DNA from 2 places in the Methylovirgula sp. genome. Region 2 is predicted to be linked to the other one. Evidence: predicted binding sites of a transcription regulator. Region 2 holds the regulator's gene; the other holds the start of a gene.

Region 1 (3,411 bases), 850 kb from region 2:
CGTGCGCGCTCGGCCAAGCCTCGTCCTCGATCATGGCGCGTCACGTCATCGGCGCGACCGGGCCGGAACTTCGCCAGCTCTGCGATCGTGTTCGCGCTATGTTGAAAGAGAACGGACCGCCGCCCGAAGGCAAGTGGGCGGATATCGCGGTGCTGGAACCGGTGCGCGACTATAAGGCGCGCCATGCTTCGACGCTGCTGACGTTCGAAGCGACGGTCGACGCCGTCCAACAGATCGAGGCGCGGGAAAAGGTCTCGCAGGATGCCTTCTGACGGCGAGCTCAATGACTGGCAGCTTCTGCCGCGCCGCGGTGCGCATCTTCTGATCCGCGCCTATCAGCTCAGTCTTTCGGCTTTTATCGGCCGGTCTTGCCGGCATGAGCCGAGCTGTTCTGCCTATACAGATGAGGCGATTCAGCGGCATGGCCTTATCTTGGGGAGCCGCCTGGGCGCGGTCCGGATCTGTCGCTGTCATCCATGGGGAACTTCGGGCTACGATCCGGTCCCGGAGAAGGTTGTCCCGTTGCGGCGAAGGTTCGGAGTATTTTTCGCTCGTCCGCACAGGCGGTTCGAATGCGAGGCCGAAACCCCCAAAGCACCGAAGCAGTAAAGGCGCGTTTGGCCGCATCGCCAATTGACTGTCGTTGATCCGACAAATCCACTAAAAGACCGGCGTGTTTGTCGGGCTTTGCGAAGCCGTTGGGAATGAGGGAATGACGTGAGCGCAACCAATCCGCGTGTGGCCGATTATCCGGTCGATTTGCAATTTATCGGCCGCTGGTCACCGCGGGCGTTCACCGGCGAAGCAATTCCAGAGGCGGAATTGCGCAGTCTATTCGAGGCGGCGCGTTGGGCACCGTCGTCGTCCAATTTGCAGCCGTGGCGCTTTTTCTATGCTTTGCGCGGCACACCGGAATTCGACACGTTTCTCGGTCTTCTATTCGAAGGAAACCAGGTTTGGGCGAAGAATGCCGGCGCGTTGCTTGTGCTCGCCTCCAAGACGACGAACCTCCCGGCCGGGAGCGACACGCCGGTCACCACGCGCAGCCATTCGTTCGATACCGGTGCGGCGTGGGCTTATTTTGCGCTCGAAGCGCAGCGGCTCGGCTGGGCGACCCATGCGATGGGCGGGTTTGATGTCGCACGCACGGGACCGGCGCTGAATCTGCCGGAGGATTATCGTCCCGAAGCCGCTATCGCCGTCGGCCGCAAGGGTGATCCGAGCATTTTGCCGGAAGGTCTGCAGGCCCGCGAGCTGCCGAACGGCCGCAAGCCGCAAAGCGAATTCACATTCAGGGGCGGCTTCCCCGCCTAGCACATCCATCTCGGGAGAATTGCCATGAGCACCAAATTGAACCGGCCGCGCGAGATCATCGAATTCTGCCTCGCGCCACTCGGCATTTCCGAAACAAGCGAAGAATATAAAGAGGCGTTTCGCCGTCTGGAGCATGTCATCAAGACGTTCCAGCTCGCGGCGGCGCGGGAGAAGCAACCGGTCTCCGTCGACTTCACGCACATCAATACGATCACGATCGACGAGCGCGCGCACGGCGACGAGTGAAATTATCGTCTCGCACCGCGTAGCGAACTTGCGCCCGGCAACGCCCGTGATGTGTCTGAAAACCTTTATTTTATAAGGTTTTACGCGATATCGAAAAGGTGTGAACCTTTTCGCCGGTGCGTCGATATCGTGCGAAAGTCATGGTAACGTCATCAGTGGGAGGCAGCGTCGCCGGGCGAAGCGAAGGAGAGAGTGCCGTGCAGTCCAAAGGCGATCAGCTGAAACCCGTCGAAGTGGCAACCGAAGTCGAAGAGGCTGTTGAGGTTCCGCCGCCGGTCGATCCGGCGCTTACCGGTGATTCGTCGCCCGCGGCCTCGATCTCGATCATGGATAATATCGCCGAAGGAGCCGTACCGGATCCCGACCTCGTCCATTCGCCGGAGCGGTTCATCAATCGCGAATTGTCGTGGCTCGAATTCAACCGTCGCGTCCTGCAGGAGGCCTCGAATCGCAATCATCCTCTGCTGGAGCAATTGCGGTTCCTGTCGATCTCCGCCAACAACCTCGACGAATTCTTCATGGTCCGCGTTGCGGGCCTGCGCGGCCAGGTGCGGGCGGGTGTTTCGACACCGTCCGAGGACGGACTGACACCGGCCGAACAATTGGCCAAAATTCGCGAGCGTGTTGGCTTGGTTGCGGCCGAGCAGCAGAGGCGCTGGGGCGAGCTGCGCGCGGAATTGAAAGCCAATTCCATCGTTCTGCTTGAGGCGCGCGATCAAGAGCCCGCCGACATCGCGTGGCTCGAACAATATTTCCTGCAGCATGTCTTCCCGCTGCTGACGCCGCTGGCCGTCGATCCGGCGCATCCGTTCCCATTCATCCCCAATCTCGGCTTCACCGTCGCGCTCGAACTGGTCGAGCCACGCGAGAACCGGCATCTCAAAGCGCTGATACGTCTTCCGACCAAGGCGGACCGCTTTGTTCAATTGCCGCCGTCGGGAAACACCCAGCGTTTCATCGCCATTGAGACGCTTGTCGGCATGTTCACGCAGGCGCTGTTCCCCGGTTATCTGGTGCGCGGCTCCGGTATTTTCCGCGTCATCCGTGACAGCGATATCGAGGTCGAGGAAGAGGCTGAAGATCTTGTGCTGCTCTTCCAGACGGCGTTGAAGCGCCGCCGCCGCGGTTCGGTTATCCGGCTTGAAGTCGATGGGCGTATGCCGGAGCAATTGCGCAATTTTGTCGCCGAAGAACTCGACGTCGCCTACGACGAAATTTTCGTCCTGGATGGAATGCTGGCGCAGAACGAACTTTCGACGCTGATTGGCGCCGTCGATCGGCCGGAGTTGAAGTTCAAGCCGTATAATCCGCGGTTCCCCGAGCGGGTTCGCGAGAACGGCGGCGATTGCTTCGTCGCTATCAAACAGAAAGACCTCGTCGTCCATCATCCGTACGAGTCCTTCGACGTCGTCGTGCAATTTCTGAAACAGGCTGCGGCCGACCCGTCGGTGGTGGCGATCAAGCAGACGCTCTATCGTACATCGGCCGACAGTCCGATCGTCCGGGCGCTCATCGAGGCGGCGGAGGCCGGCAAATCGGTTACCGCGCTCGTCGAATTGAAGGCCCGCTTCGATGAAGAGGCCAACATCCGCTGGGCGCTCGATCTCGAACGCGCCGGTGCACAGGTGGTCTTCGGCTTCATCGCGCTCAAGACGCACGCCAAGCTGTCGATGGTCGTGCGGCGCGAAGGCAATGGCCTCGTAACCTACTGCCATCTCGGCACCGGCAATTACCATCCGGTGACGGCGCGCATTTACACTGACATTTCGTTCTTCACGGCCGATCCGGCAATCGCGAGCGATGTCTCACGCGTCTTCAATTACATCACCGGCTATGCCGAGCCGGCGCAAT
Region 2 (3,411 bases):
GCCAGCGGGCCGAGGGCGAGGTTTTACTCGACGGCACGAATATTCTCTCGCCATCGCAGGATCTGAACTTGCTGCGCTCGCGTGTCGGCATGGTATTCCAGAAGCCGACGCCCTTCCCGATGTCGATCTTCGACAATATCGCTTTCGGCGTTAAGCTTTACGAGCGCGTGTCACGCGCCGATCTCGAAGGACGGGTGGAAACGGCGTTGCGCGGCGCCGCGCTTTGGGAAGAGGTCAAGGACAAGCTCAACGCCAGCGGCCTGTCGCTCTCCGGCGGTCAGCAGCAGCGCCTGTGCATCGCCCGCACCGTCGCCATCCACCCGGAAGTTATCCTTTTCGACGAGCCCTGCTCGGCGCTCGATCCGATTTCCACCGCGAAAGTGGAAGAGTTGATTGACGAACTGAAAGATAAGTACACGATCGCCATCGTCACGCATAACATGCAGCAGGCGGTTCGCGTCTCCGAACACACGGCCTTCATGTATCTCGGCGAGCTCGTCGAGTTTGGACTGACGCATCAAATCTTCACCGCGCCCGAAAACCAGCGGACGCAGAATTACGTCACCGGCCGCTTCGGCTGAGGTTTCCGGTTTCAGGACCCTATTGCCATGACCGATCATACCGTCAGAGCCTACGACGACGAGCTCGAAGCCCTTGGCCGCAAGATCGCGGAAATGGGCGGCATCGCCGAGCAAATGCTGAGCAATGCGATGGATGCGCTCGCGACGCTTGATTCCGATCTTGCGCGCGTGACGATCTCAATGGATTTGCGGCTCGACGTGCTGCAACGCGACGTGGAAGAGCAGGCGATCCTGACGATTGCCAAGCGCCAGCCGCTGGCGGCGGATTTGCGCGAGATCGTCGCGGCGATCCGTATTTCCGGCGATCTCGAACGCGTCGGCGATCTGGCCAAGAATATCGCGAAGCGGGCGTTGAAGCTGTCTGGTGAGACGCGGCTCCCCCGCGCCATAGTCGGCCTGAAGTCGATGCATGAGGCGGCCGCGATGCTGTTGAAGGACGCGCTCGATGCTTATGCACTGCGCGATGTTGAACGCGCGCGCATGGTCTGGACGCACGATGTAGAACTTGATGCGCTAGAAGATTCGGTTTTCCGCGACCTGCTGACGTTCATGATGGAAGACCCGCGCAATATCTCGTTCTGCGCGCATCTCCTCTTCTGCTCCAAGAACATCGAGCGGATTGGCGACCATTCCACCAATATCGCGGAAACAGTTGTCTATTTGGTCACCGGAGAAAGTCTGCCGATGGATCGGCCGAAAGGCCCCTCGCCCGCGGCCGATTATCTGCCCATGCCGAAGTGAGTCCTAGATGAACGATCAGATCGTCTCAGTTCCGGATGCGCGCTCGCAGCAAGACGTGCGAACCGCGCCGCCCCGGGTCAATTCCGCCGCCGTCGCGCCGCCGCGTATTCTTGTCGTGGAGGATGAGGCCGCGCTCAGCCTGTTGTTGAGCTATAATCTCGAAGCCGAGGGCTTCATCGTCGAGCGTGTCGAGCGCGGTGACGAAGCGGAGTTGCGGCTGGTCGAGTCGCCGCCCGATCTCGTCATCCTCGATTGGATGCTGCCTGGCGTCTCAGGGCTCGAAATCTGCCGGCGCATGCGGGCACGCGATGCAACGCGCAGCCTTCCAGTCATCATGCTGACAGCGCGCGGCGACGAGAGCGAGCGGGTGCGCGGTCTCTCGATCGGCGCGGACGATTATATCGTCAAGCCATTCTCGGTTCCCGAGCTGATGGCGCGCGTACGCGCCTTACTGCGCCGCGCCCGTCCGGATCGTGTCGCAGCGCTGCTTATTGCAGGCGATCTTGCGCTCGATCGGGAAAATTGGCGCGTCAGCCGCGGCGATCGGAACGTCCATCTTGGACCGACCGAATTCCGCCTGCTCGAATATCTGATGGCCAAACCCGGCCGCGTCTTCTCGCGCGCGCAATTACTGGATTCGATCTGGGGTTTTTCGGCCGAGATCGACGAGCGCACCGTCGACGTTCATGTCGGCCGGCTGCGCAAGGCGTTGTCGCTGGTCGGCGAGCGCGATCCGATCCGCACGATCCGCGGCGCCGGCTATTCCTTCGACGAGACGTTCGGCAAGACCGAATAGGATTGCAGGTCGATACTGTGGCCGACGCTCGGCCACCCCCGCCTTGCATAGATCATCGCAGCTTAACGGCCACCGTGGTTTCCGTGTTACGCGCTGCGGATTTCGAACCGGGACCCTTCTGCAAATAGAGCGCGGCCCAGGTTTCCGCGCGGCGGCCAGCGATACGGGCACGCTGGCGGCGGCCTTTTGCTGCGATCGATGGGTCCGCATTCATTGTTGCTCCTCGACCATGCGCAGAAGCACGTGGATTCTTTATACGTGAGTGTGTTCGCCGTGTAACAGAATTCCGAAAAGCGTCCGCGTTCTCATTAATAACGGCGTTGTGAACCCAGCTCGTATTGTGCCGCTCACGTCAAAAGCTACGCTGGCCCGTGCGGCTTAAAATATATTTCCACGCCGTGATCGGACACCGGCCGCGCAGCGCATTATTGTTCGGGGATCTCTTGTGACCAAAGCCGTTTTCGCCGCCACGCTGATTCTGGTGTTTGCCGGAACGTTCACAGTGGCTATGCCGGCGCAAAGCTTCGCGCAGGTGACTGGCGGCGATGGTGCTACCGTCGCCACCGACGGCGGCGGCGGTGGTGGTGGTGGCTTCGGCGGCGGCAGTGGTGGCAGCGGCGCTCATGGCGGCGCCAACGGCGGCAATGGGACGGGTGGTCAAGGGTTGGGCCAGGGTGGCGGCGGCGCCGGTGTCGGCGGCGGCGGCGGCGGCGACAATGCCGGCTCTCCTGGGAGCGGGACGATTGATGTACTGACGAATACGGGCACCATCCAGGGCGGTGCGGCCACCTTCGCCGGCGGCGGCGGTGGCGCGGGTATTGGCGGTGGCGGCGGTGCAGGCGCCGGCGGTAACAGCGGCGGTGCCGCCGGCTTTACGATTACCAGTTCCACGATCATCAATTCCGGTATCATCGCCGGCGGCGATGGCGGCACCGACATTGGCGAAGACGGTAGTGGTGGCGGTGCAGGTATTGGCAGCGGCGGTAATGGCTTCAGAGGCGGCGCCATTGGTGGTGGTGACAACGCTGGCGGCGCTGGGCTCAATGGTCTCACAATTATCAATTCGGGGACGATTGAGGGCGGTAACGGCGGGGCTGGGACTGACAGCGCTGGTGCTGGCGGTGCCGGCATTGACGGCAGCGGGCTGACCGTCACCAATTCAGGTACAATCTCCGGCGGATTCGCCGATGGCGGCTCGGGGACGCAGGCCGACGCGATCGAATTCACCGGCGGCGCCAACGAAATTTCACTCTCCGGCGCATGGCATCTGAACGGCGGCATCGCGCTCGATAC

What was found. The regulator PhoB, encoded in region 2, activates phosphate uptake and scavenging genes when phosphate is short. The targets are predictions, from matches to a motif close to TGTCATNNANCTGTCAT.
Region 1: the regulator PhoB is predicted to act here: its motif matches at 1,697-1,713, upstream of WDN02_RS10720 (RNA degradosome polyphosphate kinase).

What each region holds. Positions count from the first base shown of each region.
Region 1 is NZ_JBBCGP010000001.1:2,190,809-2,194,219, forward strand. It holds gene WDN02_RS10700 (iron-sulfur cluster assembly scaffold protein) at 1-272, shown strand, start outside; gene yidD (membrane protein insertion efficiency factor YidD) at 262-609, shown strand; gene WDN02_RS10710 (nitroreductase family protein) at 718-1,314, shown strand; gene WDN02_RS10715 (hypothetical protein) at 1,339-1,560, shown strand; gene WDN02_RS10720 (RNA degradosome polyphosphate kinase) at 1,887-3,411, shown strand, end outside.
Region 2 is NZ_JBBCGP010000001.1:1,344,695-1,348,105, forward strand. It holds gene pstB (phosphate ABC transporter ATP-binding protein PstB) at 1-581, shown strand, start outside; gene phoU (phosphate signaling complex protein PhoU) at 609-1,322, shown strand; gene phoB (phosphate regulon transcriptional regulator PhoB) at 1,330-2,118, shown strand; gene WDN02_RS06625 (hypothetical protein) at 2,171-2,332, opposite strand; gene WDN02_RS06630 (autotransporter domain-containing protein) at 2,564-3,411, shown strand, end outside.